Regions from separate parts of the Alteromonas sp. ABD4_190 genome, predicted to be linked through region 2. Evidence: predicted binding sites of a transcription regulator. Region 2 holds the regulator's gene; the other holds the start of a gene.

Region 1 (9,338 bases), on a different contig from region 2:
CTCAAAGCAGCTACTAGCACTCGTGGTGCTGTGATTGGCGATCTTCACGATCATGATTTACTTGGAAGATACGACGTCGTGATATTGGACTTGGGTAGCAATCAAGTTGAGCCAGGTACAGTTATGGGTATATACGCTCAGGGGCCTTCAATAATTAACGAAGAGAACCCTCGCTATACTGATGAGCCCGGTGCTAAAGGTGACTTGTTTATTAATACGGTTCATCAACCAGCACTTAAAATTGGTGAGTTAATAGTGTTTAAAACCTTTAATGCGGCAAGTTATGGTTTAATTACGCGAGCGAGTAAAGGTGTCAAGCGCGGTAATATAGTTGCTAACCCTTAACCCTTAAAAGTTTCATTGCCGCTTACTATCAGGAGCGGCAATGACGCCTTTTATTTCTAAAAATACTTCAGCATCATCTCAAACGCTAACCGAACAAGATCTTGCTTGGTTGAATTTTGCCTCTGCACACTCAATACCAAGCAAAAAATGGCTTGATGCTATTGTAGCTTCAGGTATAAAACCATTAGATTTATATCAGCACCAATCTGATTTTCCGCATATTCAAGCGTTGACAACAAAAATGTCACCTTCGCGGGTGGGGCGAGCAATTAAATGGCTCGAAAGAGAGGCTAGCCGGTCCATAATATCTATTGAATCACCCTTTTACCCAAAAAGATTAAAGCAGTTAAGTAACCCTCCATTGGTTTTGTTTGTTGAGGGCGAAAGCTCATTGCTCAGTGCGCCACAAGTGGCCATTGTTGGAAGCAGACGAGCAAGCATTCATGGGAAGTCTATTGCTGAAAATTTTGCAAAGGGCTTGTCTGCCAATGGTGTAACGGTTACGAGTGGGCTCGCATCGGGAATAGATGGCGCGGCACATAAAGGAAGCATGAAAGAAAAGGGCGGAACAATTGCAGTTATGGGTACGGGGCCAGATAATTGTTATCCAACGAAAAACCTTTCATTGGCTGAAGAAATTATTGAGTGCCAGGGGGCATTGGTGACAGAGTTCTTCCCTGGTGTAGGCCCTAAACCCTGGCATTTCCCTAGGCGAAATAGAATTATCGCGTCGTTATCACTTGGAACTTTAGTGGTAGAGGCAAAAATTAAGAGCGGTACCTTGATAACTGCGAATTTGGCCGCAGATTTGGGACGAGAAGTATTCGCTGTACCTGGTAGTATCTTTCACGCGTACTCTGAAGGCTGCCATTGGTTAATCCAGCAGGGCGCCAAATTAGTAATTAATATTAACGATATTCTTGATGAAATTAGTTTTCAGCCTGAACAACTGAGCTTGGATGTAAACGAGCCCAACGAAAAAAGTGCAGCGAATAGCTTGGCAACCGATAAATTATTAGCTAGTGTGGATTATGACATCACCGCTATTGATGTTATAGCCCAGCGCAATGCCTTATCTGTATCGCAAGCAATGGCATCTTTATTAGAATATGAGTTGCGTGGTTTAGTAGCCGCTGTCCCTGGTGGTTACGTTAAATTGAGGGGAAAATAATATGTTCGATATCCTCATGTATCTGTTTGAAAACTTCATTCACAGTGAAACGGAAATTCGTGTTGATCAAGACGAATTAACGGAAGAACTTGTGCGTGCAGGTTTCCATCACGATGAGATTTATAAAGCCCTCGCTTGGTTAGAGAAGCTAGCGGCTCTTCAAGAAACGGATATCAAGCCGTACTTGTGTAAAGGGATTAGCACTAGCTTAAGCCGTATCTACACCCACGAAGAACAGATGCGTTTAGATGTGGAATGTCGTGGTTTTCTTATGTTCTTAGAACAGGTTAATGTACTAGATGCGTCTACACGTGAAATGGTGATAGATCGGGTAATGGAAATCGATTCCAATGAATTCTGTTTAGAAGACCTCAAGTGGGTTGTGCTAATGGTACTATTCAACGTACCTGGCAAAGAGAAAGCCTACGAACAAATGGAAGATCTTTTGTTCGAAGAGCCAGATGGCGTGCTGCATTAGTGTAGTCGTAGTCACCGATACTTAAATCTTTACTTACAAAATGCGCTGTGAATCACAGCGCGTTAAGGCCTTAACGTCTAATACATGTCTAAAATAGACCACTCACTTTTTTCAGCGCACGAGCATGCTCTCGATGATAATTTCGGAGATTGCCCCGAGTGCGGTAAACCTCTTCATATAAAGAACAGTAAATCCGGCCCTTTTATCGGGTGTGCGGGCTATCCGGAATGTAGCTTTAGTAAGCCACTTCACGATAAACAAACCACCATACTGAAAACCTTAGACGGTGTAGCCTGCCCTGAATGCGCATCCGACTTAGCCATAAAGAAAGGGCGGTTTGGCATGTTTATCGGCTGTACAAATTTTCCTTCATGCCATCACATAGAGCCCATTAAAGAAAAAGAAGATACTTTGGTGGATTGTCCAAAGTGTAAGAAAGGGCATCTAATCTCGCGTACTAACAAATACGGCAAACAGTTTTTTGCGTGCAACCATTATCCACAATGTCGATATGTGCTAAATTTCACGCCGGTTAATGAAAGCTGCCCAGACTGCGGTTGGGGAGTATTGATAGACAAAAAGGGGCAGTTACAGTGTCCTCAGCCGGCTTGCGGCTATAAAAAGTAATTATACGAAGAACTATACGTAGAGATTAAAACCATGTCTGATATCCAAAATGGGAACGTAAACACGTTTACCCCCGTTGAGGCTAATTCGTCTGAAGTAGACCCTGTTGTTGCCGCTTTTGAAGCGGGAAGTTTAATCGTTTATCCAACCGAAGCGGTAATGGGCATTGGATGTGACCCGGACAACGAAGCAGCGGTAAATGCGTTGTTAGAGATAAAACAACGACCGGTAGAAAAGGGCGTTATTTTAATAGCTGCCAATTACAGTCAGCTATTGCCCTATGTCAACGACAACGCCATACGACCACACCGACGCACCGATATTTTCTCTAGCTGGCCAGGCCCTAATACTTGGCTATTACCTAAGTCGTCATCGGCGCCGGTTTGGTTAACCGGCAAGCATAATAAAATAGCTGTGCGTGTAACTAATCATCCAGTAGTACTAGAGCTGTGCAACAAGTTAGGTAAACCGTTAGTTTCTACAAGCGCTAACTTAACCGGTCAACCGCCAGCCATCACCACTGAAGAAGCAAAAGCCGTATTCGCTGATTCCGTCTTCTACGTTGACGGTGCAGTAGGCGGTGCAACTAAACCCAGTACCATTCGCGATGGTGACACAGCAGAGGTAATAAGAGCATGACGTCAGCAGAATTACTGGACGGTAAAAATGCCGCTGAAGTAATCGAACAAGTAAAAAGCTATCTACTAGGGCTGCAGGACACCATTTGCCAAACCCTCGAGCTCGCCGACGGGAAAGGTCAGTTTGTCGAAGACAGTTGGCAGCGTGAAGAAGGGGGAGGTGGTCGCTCTCGAGTCTTAAAAAACGGTGCGGTGATTGAGCAGGGCGGCGTTAACTTTTCTCACGTGTTTGGCAGTCAAATGCCTGCATCAGCAACGGCAAATCGTCCTGAGCTTGCGGGAAGAAACTTTCAGGCAATGGGCGTATCACTTGTTATTCACCCACATAACCCGTATATCCCAACGTCACACGCTAATGTTCGCTTTTTTATTGCGGAAAAAGAAGGTGAAGCACCTATCTGGTGGTTTGGCGGTGGTTTTGACTTAACGCCGTTTTATCCGTTCAAAGATGATGTTGTGCACTGGCATGATACTGCAAAGAAATTATGTAAGCCGTTTGGCGATAATGTATACCCTAAGTATAAAAAGTGGTGTGACGACTATTTTTATTTAAAACATCGAAACGAAACTCGCGGCGTGGGAGGGTTGTTCTTTGACGACCTGAACGAACTGGGCTTTGAACAGTCATTTGCATTTATGCAGGCGGTAGGCAATGGTTTCATCGATGCTTACGTTCCTATTGTTGAACGCCGTAAGCAAACCGACTTTGGTGAAAGAGAGCGTGATTTCCAACTTTATCGCCGAGGTCGCTACGTCGAATTCAATCTAGTATTCGACCGCGGTACCCTGTTTGGATTACAAACCGGAGGGCGCACAGAGTCTATTTTAATGTCGATGCCGCCCTTAGCCCGCTGGGAGTATTGCTATACGCCGGCACCGGGTAGCGCTGAAGCTAAGTTAACTGACTGGTTAAAGCCTACTGACTGGTGAATTTAACGCAGTAAGGTCGCTTCTACTGTTTTAACTAAAGTCATCAATTACAAAACACGCCGTGTGAAATGAACATACGGCGTGTTTTGATCTGAATCAAGTCCGAATATCATCTTTGTTTCAGTGAGTTATCAAGCTTGCGCTGGATCAATGTTTCTCTTAACCAAGGGCGTAAAGTAGCGTCATCTTAGTTAAACACAAAAGAGACACATCATGCGCAAACACTTTTTATCTGCATCTGCACTTTGCCTTACACTTGCTGCACTTTCACCTTTAGCTAACGCTCATCAACAGGGCGACTGGATTGTTCGTGGCGGTCTTACTACCGTTGCTCCTGACGAATCGACTTCTAACATCGTAGCGGGTGGAACTGATCTTGGCGTGGCCCTTAATATCGATAACGATACTCAACTAGGTTTAAATGTAGCGTACTTTATTACCGATAATATTAATATCGAGCTGCTTGCCGCAACGCCCTTTAAGCACGACGTGAACTTTTCTGTGGCAGACCCTCTAGGCACAGGGAATCAGCTTGGTGAAGTTACACACCTTCCACCTACGCTTACCGCAAACTACTATTTTAATGATGCCAGCTCTGCATTTCAGCCGTACATTGGTGCAGGTATCAACTACACCTTTATCTTTGATGAAGGGTTTACAGGTGCGAATGAAACAGCTGGCTTAAGCGACCTATCGCTTGATAATTCATTTGGCTTATCAGCACAGGTGGGAATGGATTACCAAATAGATACCAAATGGCACATCAATGCATCGGTTCGATTTATTGATATTGATACAGAAGCCACCTTTAAAGTAGGTGATGCTGCTGGAAAGGTGAGTGATATTGAAATAGATCCTTGGGTATATACGATATCGGTAGGTTACACCTTCTAAAGCCTAAACCTAACAGTTGAAGCTTTCACAATTGCACTACTTTATACGCCAACAAGAGCGTAGACAGTAACAGGGGACTTGCGCGTTAAAAGGTTAATCTTTTCAACGCGCTTTTTTATTTTGTATTCACCATGTGATTGGCAAGTTGATCGAGTGCATCAAGTAACTGTTGAGCTAAGGCGATATCTTCAACCGTTTTAAACATGGCTTTTCGCATACAATACATCCACTGGGCCTTTAACTCTGGTGTTACGGTGTAGGGAAGGTGGCGTGCACGTAGACGCGGGTGGCCAAATTGCTGCTGATAATCATCAGGACCACCCAGCCATAAGCTTAAATATAAAAAGAATACATGGCGAATTCTGTCTAATGGCTGAGGGTGAATAGCAAGTAGTTCATTGGCTAATGGGTCGGTCTCCATAATGTCGTAAAACGTATTTGCTAATTCCCGTACTTTCTCCTCTCCACCTATACGCTCATATGGTGTACTCTGCGAAGCACGACTATCGCTTTTCTTCTTTATATTAAATAAGTCTCGTATTCCCATGAAAAAATTCGCTGTATTCGGAAATCCTATTGCACAGAGTTTATCACCAACTATTCATCAAATGTTTGCAGATCAAGTTGGAGAAAAGATTTCTTATGAAAAGATACTTGCGCCTGAAGATGGTTTTGTTGAAGCTGCTAAAGCGTTTTTAGCTCAAGAAGGTGCTGTAGGCTGCAATGTTACCATGCCTTTTAAGCTTGATGCCTTTAACTTAGCAAAGGTAGATGACCAAGCAGCTAAAGATGCACAAGCTGTTAATACTCTAATGAATGGTGACAGCGGTGAACTGCTGGGGTTCAACACAGATGGTGTGGGGTTGGTAAATGATTTACTTAATAGTGGAGTGGAAATTAAGGGCAAACGCGTGTTGCTTATCGGTGCCGGCGGCGCAGCCCGAGGCGTTATTTCTCCGTTGTTAAAAGCGGGTGCTGCTTCACTGACTATTGCGAACAGAACCAAAGCAAAAGCTGAAGAAGTCGCAAGCGCCACGTCTAACGCTAAAGTGCAGGTGGTGTCCCTTGAAGATATCGCAACGATAGCACCTCATATTATTATCAATTCAACAGCCGCTAGTTTAAGTAATGAGTTGCCGTGTAGTTTGAACGATGGTGTTTTAGAACACTGTGAAGTGGTTTACGACATGGTTTATAAAAATTCACCTACGCGCTTTATGAGAGATGCGGCCGAACTAGGTGTCAGTACGCAAATAGATGGGTTAGGGATGCTGGTTGAGCAAGCGGCAGAAGCTTTCTATATATGGACACAAAAGCGCCCCGATACCTCGGACATTGTGAAACAGGTTAGAGATATTGTTGAGCAAAGTGAGAAGCGAAACTAGTTCGCTTCTTCAAGGTACTCATTTTTCAATACAACATAGTTAACGGCAGACTGTTTTAGAAATGCCAATTCAGCGTCGTTGAGTGGCCTTTTCTTTTGCATGGGGTTTCCAACGTAAAGAAATCCGCTTTCTAATCTTTTGTTTGGAGGTACTAATGTACCTGCGCCAATGAACACATCGTCTTCAACAACAACGCCATCCATTACAATAGCGCCCATACCGACCAGAATACGATTACCCAATTGGCAGCCATGCAGCATACACTTATGCCCAACGGTAACGTCCTCACCAATAATAAGTGGGAAGCCGTTGGGGTTTTTCTCAGATTTACGGGTAACGTGTAAAACACTGCCATCTTGAACATTAGAACGGGCACCAATACGAATTTTGTTCACGTCACCGCGTGCAGCAACCAGCGGCCAAATACTCGCATCATCTTCTAAAACTACATCACCGACGATTCTTGCCGAGTCATCAACATAGACTTTCTCTCCTAATGTAGGAGAAACACCTTTAAAACTATCAATCGATTTATACATTACACACTCATATAAACTATGCAGAAAGTGAATTACGCAAACTTTAACAGCAATATAGATGAGTTGGTACTGATAGGGTGGTTACAGAGCCTACCTGTAATGCTTTAAGCAACAGGTAACTATCCTTACATTGCAACACGCGAAGAGGAGGGTAGTAAATCACAAGGAGAAAAATGATAATGTAGCTTGCTAATAGAATTTATCGAGACGTTGTAATGCCCTAGCGCTATGTATTTTTCACTGCCCTTTCCTATGCGTATCCTATTTATAGACCACTACAAGAGGCCATTAGGGCTAGAGGTGACGAAGTAGCGTGGTTTTTGGAAGGAAAATGTCCCGATCTTTTGAAGCCTGATGAAATTCGTCTTCACACTATTAATGATGTTGTTGAATACAACCCCTTAGCCATATTTGCGTGTGGAAATATCATCTATCACTTCTCTATTCGTGGGTGGTTTGATATGTACTGTACTCAGGGGCCAAGTAGCACAGAGTATTTCAAGCAGCTTGAGGTAAAACATCAGTTTTTTAAAGTGTACCAAACAGGTTTGGCTAAAGTGGATGACTACTTTTCTTCACATAAGAAGGAAAACGATGTTCCCACTATTCTCTACGCCACCACTTTTTCTAAAGGCATTACCTCTGCTCCTATACTTGTCGACACAATAAGTAAGTTAGTGAAAGAAAAGAAATGGAATTGGCGTTTAACATTTCATCCTAAACTCAACGATCAAGCACTATTAAATAGATACCGTGCTTTGGCAGATGAAAATAGTAACGTTACCTTTGTCGATAATGTGCGTCTTGAAGACTTTCAGCAATCAGATGTCATGTTGTGTGACAGCAGCTCTATAATTTTAGAGTTTATGATGATGAACAAACCTGTTGTCACTTATCGCAATACAAACCCTGGACAACATTTACTTAATGTCACAGAAGTAAGCGAAGTAGAAAACGTCATCGAAACTGCGTTGACGCGACCAGCATCATTAATGAAAGAGGTTAATGACTTAGCCCATTATCATGAAGCCTATAGAGATGGACGTAATTGCGAACGTATTTTAGATGCAGTCGATGACTTTAATAGTAACTATAAAGGTAAGATAAAAGCTAAGCCGCTTAACCTGTGGCGCAAGTTCAGGTTAAGGAATAAGCTAAAATACTGGAAGTAGTTGGTATTTTGAGCGTTCAAAGCCAATATGACACTTTTTTTAAAATAAGTGTTGACGTGAGCGCTCATTTCCCTAAAATGCGCATCCGCTTCGGGGGAAAAGCAAAACAGCAACCCTTCTGAAGTAAGTCTCTACTACCTTTATAGGCCAGTAAAGACGGGAGTTTAGAAGAAGCGCTTTCGAAAATAAATTTTCAAAAAGTGTTGACACTGAAAACTTCCAGCGTATAATGCGCACCTCACTCGAACAGGGTGAGTCACTAAGAAGCAACGGCTTCTAGTGAATTGCGACGAAGTCGCAACGTTCTTTAAAAATTTAGACAAGACAATCTGTGTGGGCACTCGTTAAGAGTGTCACAACGACGATTCATATTTCGATATATTTAATTGAAGAGTTTGATCATGGCTCAGATTGAACGCTGGCGGCAGGCCTAACACATGCAAGTCGAACGGTAACATTTCTAGCTTGCTAGAAGATGACGAGTGGCGGACGGGTGAGTAATGCTTGGGAACTTGCCTTTGCGAGGGGGATAACAGTTGGAAACGACTGCTAATACCGCATAATGTCTACGGACCAAACGGGGCTTCGGCTCCGGCGCAAAGAGAGGCCCAAGTGAGATTAGCTAGTTGGTAAGGTAAAGGCTTACCAAGGCGACGATCTCTAGCTGTTCTGAGAGGAAGATCAGCCACACTGGGACTGAGACACGGCCCAGACTCCTACGGGAGGCAGCAGTGGGGAATATTGCACAATGGGGGAAACCCTGATGCAGCCATGCCGCGTGTGTGAAGAAGGCCTTCGGGTTGTAAAGCACTTTCAGTTGTGAGGAAAAGTTAGTAGTTAATACCTGCTAGCCGTGACGTTAACAACAGAAGAAGCACCGGCTAACTCCGTGCCAGCAGCCGCGGTAATACGGAGGGTGCGAGCGTTAATCGGAATTACTGGGCGTAAAGCGCACGCAGGCGGTTTGTTAAGCTAGATGTGAAAGCCCCGGGCTCAACCTGGGATGGTCATTTAGAACTGGCAGACTAGAGTCTTGGAGAGGGGAGTGGAATTCCAGGTGTAGCGGTGAAATGCGTAGATATCTGGAGGAACATCAGTGGCGAAGGCGACTCCCTGGCCAAAGACTGACGCTCATGTGCGAAAGTGTGGGTAGCGAACA
Region 2 (9,338 bases):
TACAGCCTTTCAAATGATTAATGATTTAAATCATTAAATATCTTAAAAAGCCTCGTTACTACGGGGCTTTTTTTATGAGAAAATACAGCGATATAGGGAGTGCTGTACGAACAATCTTTGTTCACATTTAGTATGTCTCGCAAACATTATATTTATTCTTATTTCCCGGCTAAACATGTAGTTGGGGCAGTAAAAATAAATATGTTGTTAGCGAAGTAAACACGAGAAAAGATTTCAATGAATAGACCCTGGTATAAAGAGTTCTGGCCCTGGTTTTTAATTGCCGTTCCTATTATCACGCTCATTATGGGCGGCGTATTATTAAAGCTTGCTATTAGTACTGAAGATAGCCTAGTGGTGGACGACTACTACAAGGAAGGAAAAGCAATTAATGCGCGATTGGATAAAGAAGCCGTAGCCCGTCGCATGAATATCACTACCGATTTAACCATTGAAGATGGCAGCATAGCGCTAGAGTTTCATTCAGGTATTCCACAAGAAGGTAATGCGGTTAAACTAAGCTTTTATCACGTAACGCTTGAAGAGCGTGATGTCAGCGTTTTATTAAGCCGCGATGCTAAGGGTATTTATCGCGGTTTTGTCGAAGAAGATCTTGATGGTAAATGGCGCGTATCGCTAACCCCTATTGATGATAGCTGGAAAATTCAAAATACCATCTATCTGCCCCACTCTGGCAAGATGAAATTCAATCCATAATGGCCGAGCACGACTGTTACCATTGCGGCTTGCCTATTGCGGGCTCCGACGATGGAAAATTTACTACCGTCATATTAGGGCAGCAACGCGACATGTGTTGTCCTGGATGTTTAGCCGTGGCCGAAGCCATTGTAACCAATGGTCTTGAAGACTATTACCAGTTTAGAACCGAACCGGCGCAAAAATCTGACGATGGCATTCTAGAGACACTCGACAAACTCAAAGTGTATGACGACCCTGCTCTTCAAGAAGAATTCGTTTTTGATGAGGGGCAAGATAAGCAGATTCAATTAACCCTTGAAGGTATCACGTGCGCTGCGTGTGGATGGCTAATTGAAAAGCAATTATCAAAAGTTGAAGGCATCAAGCAAGTAGCTGTAAATGTTCAAGAGCGTCGCGCTTTAGTTACTTGGTCACCGTTTCAAATTAAGCTTAGCCAAATTCTTTCTACACTAAAACGCATTGGTTATATTGGGTCGCCATTTCACCCCGATGAACACGAAGCCAGTTATAAACGCGAACAAAAGACCTTTCTGAAGAAGCTTGGCCTTGCAGGCATTATGACCATGCAGGTGATGATGCTGATGACGGGGCTGTATTTTGACTGGTTTGGCGCTATTGAATTAGAAACCCGACAGTATTTTTACTGGGTCGCCCTTACGCTTACTACACCTGTAGTACTGTACTCAGGCAGCACTTTTTATGTGGGCGCCGCCAAAGCGCTAAGCGCCAGAACGGTTAATATGGATGTGCCCGTTACGCTCGCCGTATTCGGTACCTACATAGCCGGAATTCGCTCTACAGTATTAGAGCAAGGCGATGTGTATTTTGAATCTATTTGTATGTTCATTTTCCTGCTATTACTTAGCCGCTTTTTAGAACATCGTAGCCGTCATCGCGCCGCACAGATTTCTGCCAATATGATGCAGTATGTACCCGTTTCAGCCACCAAATTACTGCCAGATGGCAGCCTAACCGAGTGTCTGGCAAAGCAGTTAAAAATTGACGATGTGGTGCTGGTTAAGCCTGGTGAAACGATCCCCATTGATGGGGTGGTGACCGAAGGTAACGCAGCGGTTGACGAATCTATGCTTACCGGTGAGTTTAACCCGGTGCGCAAGTCAAACAGTAGCACCGTATATGGTGGTACTGTGTGTCAAGACGGCAGCCTTACCATTAAAGTGACACAAACTCTCAAAAATGCACTGGTAAATCAAATTGTAAGGCTGCAAGCAAGTGCTATGGCGAATAAGCCTAAAGCGGCACAAATAGCTGATAACTTTTCTCGATATTTTGTGACAGCTGTCTTGCTGGTTTCTGCCTTAACTTATGGCTTTTGGGCCTATAACGGCAGTGATGATGCGTTTTGGATCACCATTTCCGTGTTGGTAGCAACCTGTCCTTGCGCATTAGGGTTGGCTACACCATCAGCGTTAACCTGCGCTATGGCAAAGTTAAACCGACAAGGTATTTTACTAAAACGCGCCGATGCGCTTGAGCAAATCACTGGCATTGACACTATCGCACTCGACAAAACCGGTACGCTGACACAAGGTAAGTTCACTATATCAAACGCCTGGTATGCTGACGGCGTAGACAGCCAAAGTGCGCTATCAATCGCCCGCGCGCTAGAATCTCGCTCTGAACACCCAATTGCTAAAGCCTTTAGCGCCAATAAAGCCCTTGGCGATAGTAACGTCCATGGTACGGATAATGCCTCCAGCAGACAAACTATCCACAATGTGGTTAATTTTACCGTGACGCCAGGAGGCGGCATCAGCGGTGAAATTAACGACACCTTGTTTTCAATGGGCTCTGCCCAATTTTGTGTCCACGAATCACAACAAAAGCTTCTTAAGGATTATCCGTCAGCCAATGTGTTTGTCACCTTGAAGGGCCGTATTATGGCGGCGTTTGAGGTAAGCGACACGTTGCGAGAGGATACTCAAGAAACCTTAAATATTCTGGCAAAAAGTCACACCCTTGCAGTATTAAGTGGCGATACACAACAAAACGTGGACGCTCTTACCGCTTCCTTGCCAATATCAACAGCTAAAGGTGGGCTCACACCAGAGCAGAAATACGATGCTGTACAGGCTATGCAGCAATCTGGCGCGAAAGTAATGATGATGGGTGATGGTATTAATGATGCACCTGTGCTCGCCAGTGCAGATGTGGCAATTGCAGTGGGTAATGCCACAGACGTGGCTAAAACTGCTGCTGATGTCATATTACTTGGCGATCAGCTACTTTCTGTACCTGAACTGATTAAAACCGCTCACCAAGTGAAGCAAAAAATTAGACAAAATATAGGATGGTCGGTAGGTTACAACGTTTTGATTCTGCCTTTCGCCGTGTCTGGCCTACTTTCACCGTGGATGGCTGTTGTTGGTATGTCGTTAAGCAGTATTATTGTAGTCACAAACTCAACGCGACTTTTGAGCAAATAGCATGAGTATTATTTACGTATTAATTCCAATCGCCATTATCATAGTCGCTGTCGCTATCGTGATATTCTTTTGGGCGGTGAAAACTAATCAATTCGAGGATCTAGACCGTCAGGGGTACAGTATTCTATTTGACGATGACCTTCCGCCAGAAGAAAAAAAGCTAGCTGAGCAACGCAAGCAACTTCAAGACAATAAAGTAGACAAAAGCCAAGCGCCAAATGGAAGGGATTAACTACTTCTCTGCCTTTCTTATCGGCTTAGCCGGCGGAGTTCACTGTGTGGGAATGTGCGGTGGAATTGTCGCTGCGCTAAGGATGGTATCGCCTAAAGGCGCTTCAGCACTACCCTATACCCTTGCCTATAACATGGGACGTATAGTGAGCTACACCATCGCCGGAGCAATAACCGGGGCGCTTGGCAAAATAGCCGCCGACTACGTGCCCCTTGCCAACTATGCCCTATCCTTGCTAAGCGGCCTTATGCTGTTGTTGCTGGCCTGTTATTTAGGCAAATGGTGGACGGGTTTAACGGTGTTGGAAAACGCAGGAAAAGGTTTATTTTCCAAACTGCAGCCATTATCTAAGCGTTTTTTACCTTTTAAAACCCCTTTTAGCGCTATTCCCTATGGTTTTATTTGGGGTTGGCTTCCTTGCGGGTTGGTGTATTCCACACTTACCTGGTCTCTCGCGGCGGGGAATGCGCTAGAAGGCGCTGCTATTATGTTCTTCTTCGGTTTAGGTACATTACCCACCTTGCTCGCCGCAAGCGCTGGTAGCCAGTATATAGTTCGATGTTTTCAACATAACCATGTTAGACAAATTATTGCAGGAATAATGGCCATATATGCCGCTTATCTTATTCATAGCGCAATCGTTTAAAAATGGGTGTATTATTGTCGGGTATTCTTTTACAGAGCGTGCATTATGAGCAAAGGAAGCCAATTTTCTATTCACTGTCAAAACTGTAGTTTCAGTCACCTGTGTTTACCGGTGGCGTTAAACAAAACAGAAATCGAATCTCTTGACGATATTATTGAACGCAAGAAGCCGCTTCATAAAGGTGACACGCTGATTCAAACTGGTGATAAATTCCGTTCTCTATTTGCAGTGAGAACCGGTTCATTCAAATCATTTGTGACTAATACCGAAGGTGAAGAACAGATTACCGGTTTCCACTTTCCTGGTGACATTATCGGTTTCGATGCATTAAGAGAGAACAAACACCAAAGCTACACCTCTGCGCTAGAAACAGCCATGGTGTGTGAGCTTCCCTACGAGACTCTCGACGAAATGTCAGTGCAATTTCCAAAGCTGCGCCACCAGATCATGAGCTTCATGAGCGCTGAAATAAAACAAGATCACGACATGATCATGCTTTTAAACAAGCGTACTGCAGAAGAGCGTTTATTATATTTTATCTCACATCTTTCTCAGCGCTTTGAGGAACGCGGCTTTTCCCATAGAGAATTCCACTTAACCATGACGCGCAACGAAATTGGAAACTATTTAGGCTTAACGATAGAAACCATTAGCCGTTTACTGAGCCGTTTTCAGAAGGAAAACATTATCAAGGTTGACGGTAAATTGATCTCTATTTTGGATTTTGATCGGTTAAATACCAAGTTAGAGGCGTTAAATGGCCCTAGCGTAGTCTGTAACGGTTAATTTATTCTTCTGGTATCTTTAGCGCGCTACATGCGCGCTTTTTAGTTTTAACCTTTAAAGTTTCACTGTATTCCCTCACTGGGTTACACGATATCCATCCATTGTGCGTTAAAGCTCCCGTAACATTCGAATTGGCCCTTTTTTTATCAACGAATTATTTAATCCTTGATCGAAAACAACTCACGTTTTTCTAAATGTCGTTTATAGTTAATGTAAACGGTTTTGAAACAATATCGATGTCGACAGCCATACAAAGCTTTGTAGTTGAGGAGACGTTATGATTGAGTGTAAACGAATTCTTGCCGTGGTGGACGCGGAACGTGACAACCAGCCTGCCCTAAGCCGTGCCTATGAACTTGCGTCAAAAACCGGCGCCACGGTTACCGCTATGATGGTGGTATATGATTTGTCTTACGATATGACAACCATGCTTAGCCCCGACGAACGTGAATCAATGCGCGATGCCGTTACAAAAGAGCACGCCAAATGGTTATCTGCCCAGCTAAAAGAACAAGGCTTTTCAGAGACCGATATTGTGGTTGAGTGGAACAACCGTACTTATGAGTCGATTATTTATTACGCCCTTAATAACCAAATTGACTTAGTGGTAAAAGCCACTAAAAAACATGACGACCTTGCCTCAGTGATCTTTACCCCTACAGACTGGCATCTAATGCGCAAGTGCCCACGCCCTGTACTGCTCGTTAAAGAACACGACTGGCCAGAAGGCGGTGAAATTATAGCTGCAGTAAACGTAGGCAGCGAAGATGACGAGCATGCTGCGTTAAACGACAAGCTTACGATCATCGCTAACGATTATGCTTCTTTGTTGAAAGGTAACGTTAATTTAGTGAATAGCTACCCTACAACTCCACTTAACATTGCCATTGAAGTGCCAGAGTTTGACCCTGATACGTATCACGATGCGGTAAAAAATCATCATATGAAAGAAATGCGTAGTCACGCGCTGAAATATGGTATTCCAGAAAATAAATGTGTGGTGAAAGAAGGCTTGCCTGAAAAAGTTATCCCGCAAGTGGCTAAAACACTCGATGCCGAGTTAGTTGTAATAGGCACCGTGGGACGGGTTGGTATTTCGGCGGCGCTTATTGGCAATACTGCCGAGCACGTTATTGATGAACTAAATTGTGACGTACTTGCGATTAAGCCAGATGGGTTTGAATCACCGATAACCGTGTAGTTAACGACTTAATTGCGCTTAAATACCAAGACACTTGGTGGCGACAAATGGCGAATCGGCGATGGGCGTTAAAAAAAACCTGCGCATTTAGCGGTTTATTCCGAGAGTTAATCATACACGCTTAAATCAGTACTTAACGCTTCTCGATAAATTTAACAACACAGCCATAGTCTCGAAAAGGCGCTTTAATGTATAATGGCACCTTTATCACAAACCAAGCTAGTTAATTATGAGTTTAGGCACAAGCAGTGCTGATGCGCCGACGTTAAACGCCGCGCAAAGTAAGCAAAAGTACAACTTCAACAAACTTCAGAAACGACTTCGTCGCAACGTGGGTAAGGCCATTGGCGATTTCGGTATGATTGAAAACAACGACAAGGTTATGGTGTGTTTATCGGGCGGTAAAGACAGCTATACCATGCTTGATATTTTATTGTTTTTAAAGAAGATTGCGCCTATTCATTTTGATATTATTGCGGTAAATCTTGACCAGAAGCAACCTGGTTTTCCTGAACATATTTTGCCCGAGTACTTAGACAGCATTGGCGTTGACTACAAGATTGTAGAAGAAGACACCTACTCTATTGTTAAAGACAAAATTCCTGAAGGAAAAACGACTTGTTCGCTTTGCTCTCGTTTGCGTCGTGGTATTTTATACCGCACTGCGAAAGAATTAGGCGCCACTAAAATTGCATTAGGTCACCACCGCGACGATATGCTTGAAACGTTTTTCCTAAATATGTTTCACGGGGGCAAGCTTAAATCTATGCCGCCAAAACTGGTTAGCGATAACGGCGAACATATAGTAATTCGTCCTTTGGCTTACTGCACAGAAAAAGACATTGAAAAATACTCTCAAGCTGCTGAGTTCCCGATTATTCCTTGCAACCTTTGTGGTTCACAGGAAAATCTACAGCGCCAGAACATAAAAGCAATGCTTCAAGACTGGAACCGCCGTTTCCCAGGTCGTATTGAATCAATGTTCCGCGCGCTTCAAAACGTGGCCCCTTCACATCTTGTAGACAGTAACCTTTATGATTTTAAATCTATCGTCACCCAAGACGGCCCCGTTGCTGATGGTGATATAGGATTTGATGAACCTTCTTTTGCTACAGAAAATAGCGCAGATCCCAGTGATGAAGACAACGCTATCGAAGTAGTAAATATTATGGAACCAAAGTAGATGAAGATTGGACTTGCATTAGGTGCCGGTGCCGCAAGGGGCTGGACACACATTGGTATAATTGAAGCTTTGGAAAAACTTGGCGTTAAAATCGACGTTGTTGCTGGTTGCTCCATTGGTGCTTATGTTGGTGCTGCCTACGCAAGTGGCAAGCTAGAAGGTTTAAAAGAATGGGCCTGTTCACTTAGCGACTGGCAGGTACTCGCTCTTATGGGTGTTGGATTAAGACGTGGCGGTATTGCCAGCGGTCAAAAGGTTTTCGACAAACTTGCCAGCGAGTTTTGTGTCTCCTCCTATGAAGAAATGCTGAAGCCCTTTGCGACGGTGGCAACTGACCTCTATACCGGCCGTGAAGTGGTATTTAATTCAGGTCCTATCGGTGACACTATTCAAGCATCGTGCGCTATTCCAGCGCTCTTTGCGCCCGTGGCACATGGTGATCGCTGGCTGGTAGATGGTGCGGTTGTTAACCCTGTACCGGTTAACTTGTGTCGACAGTTAGGCGCAGACTTTGTTATTGCGGTTAATCTCAACGCAGACTTTCGTCCGCTTAGGTTGGAAAAGTTAAGGCAAGACCACGAAGAAAACCAACGTAAAACCGAAGACTTTTTTACTAAAAGCCAAAATGTCTTACGTCAATGGTTTTCGCCTGATAGTAAAGAAGACAAAGCGTTAGATAGAAATGACGATAAAGACGAAGTTTTGTCTGACGCTGACAAGGTTTTAACTGACACTGACGAGGTTAAAACTGAAGAAGGTATTGCTTCTGATGTTATTGAAAAAGTAGAAGAAGAACTTACAGAAGTGCCTGCAAAGGTGAATAAGCGCAACCCGCCAGGAATTATGAGCGTAATGAGCAGCTCACTTGAAATACTTCAAGCTCGTGTTACTCGGTCTCGTTTAGCCGGCGACCCGCCAGATATACTAATAGAACCTCAGCTTACTGATGTAGGTATCATGGAGTTTCATAGGGCAGAAGAACTGTGCGCAAAAGGCGAAGAGACCATCGCGCGAATTGCAGAGCAAATTAGGTATCAGTTACTAACCTGATACCTAATTGTTCAAAAGATAGATTAACTTGAGGCCATAGCTGTAACACGCAGCGGCGCGTGTGGTAGCGTTAAGCCTTTCGCTTCGTTGATCCACTCTTGTTCTAAATGCAGAACGCCATTGTTAATTTGTACGCCCTGCGGCGTAACGAAATCTAAATTTTTGTCTTCGAACTGAATCATCAAGCCCTTCACCGATGGCATCATAAAAGACAAAAAGCTCCCCATTTCATTGAAAAAGGCTTCATACTGTTCGTATAAGAAAGTGAGTTCTTCTTTTTTGTAATACTGTTTTAGGTACTCGGGCTTGGTTTCAAGCTGCACCGACATATCACAAACGTTCGCACGTTCGTTTAAGTCGATACGTACCAGTGCATTAGCCAGTTTTAGTGCTTTTTCAGTGGGTACGGTAAAACGTCCTTCATCAGTAACGTCTAGTGGCATTGTTTTCTTGTCGGTAACGATAGATGCACCGTTAACCTCGCATAAACGCCCTTCACCTACACGAACAAAACCAAAGGCAAACTGAAGCGCTTGGGTATCTTCGTTATCTAGCTTTTTAACATGGCTGTAGAAACGGCTGTACTCTACATCTATCGTTTCAGCAGATACGGATGTACTAGCAAAACCGACAAACAGAGATGAAGCAAGAAATAATGCAGCGCGTATCATTCGGATAAAAACTCCTCGTTAAATAGGATCATTGTTTGAAGCTCTTCAACATAAGCGGCTCCTCGCTCGGAATAGTTCATCAGCCCTTCAGCTAGTGCAACACCTGTGATGGGTAATTGGTTAGCTCTCAGTCGGCTGCGGATCTCTCTTAAGTCAGCATAGGCATCGTGTCTGTTGAGGTTACGCATATAGGTGTACGTAGCTCGAGACAAGTTGTCAAACTTGGCCACTTCATGAGATGCGCCGTCGTTTCGACGACTCGGAACGAAACCGCACCCTTTTGAAAAACACCACAAACCGAAGAAGTTGTAGCCCTTCCTTGCAAATCGGCTTGTTCCCCATGCAGATTCATTCGCAGCCTGCACAAGTACCAGTTCTTCAGGTAAAACATCAATTTTCTGC

The links. Region 2 encodes FNR, which switches genes on or off when oxygen is low (the NO sensors DNR and NnrR bind a similar motif). Its sites were predicted from a motif close to TTGATCTAGATCAA; they were not measured.
Region 1: a site for FNR is predicted at 4,276-4,289, ahead of ACXAFM_RS09195 (OmpW family outer membrane protein). Genes of this name have one in related genera too.

What each region holds. Positions count from the first base shown of each region.
Region 1 is NZ_JBSWWN010000001.1:2,086,085-2,095,422, reverse strand. Features, by position in the region: gene ACXAFM_RS09225 (LysM peptidoglycan-binding domain-containing protein) at 1-345, shown strand, start outside; gene dprA (DNA-processing protein DprA) at 386-1,516, shown strand; gene ACXAFM_RS09215 (DUF494 family protein) at 1,518-1,994, shown strand; gene ACXAFM_RS09210 (DNA topoisomerase family protein) at 2,079-2,621, shown strand; gene tsaC (L-threonylcarbamoyladenylate synthase type 1 TsaC) at 2,655-3,260, shown strand; gene hemF (oxygen-dependent coproporphyrinogen oxidase) at 3,257-4,189, shown strand; gene ACXAFM_RS09195 (OmpW family outer membrane protein) at 4,403-5,083, shown strand; gene ACXAFM_RS09190 (group II truncated hemoglobin) at 5,199-5,630, opposite strand; gene aroE (shikimate dehydrogenase) at 5,629-6,468, shown strand; gene ACXAFM_RS09180 (gamma carbonic anhydrase family protein) at 6,465-7,007, opposite strand; gene ACXAFM_RS09175 (UDP-N-acetylglucosamine 2-epimerase) at 7,352-8,179, shown strand; rRNA gene ACXAFM_RS09170 (16S ribosomal RNA) at 8,563-9,338, shown strand, end outside.
Region 2 is NZ_JBSWWN010000002.1:4,992-14,329, reverse strand. Features, by position in the region: gene ccoP (cytochrome-c oxidase, cbb3-type subunit III) at 1-21, shown strand, start outside; gene ACXAFM_RS17675 (FixH family protein) at 238-717, shown strand; gene ACXAFM_RS17670 (heavy metal translocating P-type ATPase) at 717-3,167, shown strand; gene ccoS (cbb3-type cytochrome oxidase assembly protein CcoS) at 3,169-3,399, shown strand; gene ACXAFM_RS17660 (sulfite exporter TauE/SafE family protein) at 3,386-4,045, shown strand; gene fnr (fumarate/nitrate reduction transcriptional regulator Fnr) at 4,091-4,831, shown strand; gene uspE (universal stress protein UspE) at 5,109-6,032, shown strand; gene ttcA (tRNA 2-thiocytidine(32) synthetase TtcA) at 6,262-7,215, shown strand; gene ACXAFM_RS17640 (patatin-like phospholipase family protein) at 7,216-8,265, shown strand; gene ACXAFM_RS17635 (DUF2987 domain-containing protein) at 8,289-8,936, opposite strand; gene ACXAFM_RS17630 (glucosaminidase domain-containing protein) at 8,933-9,338, opposite strand, start outside.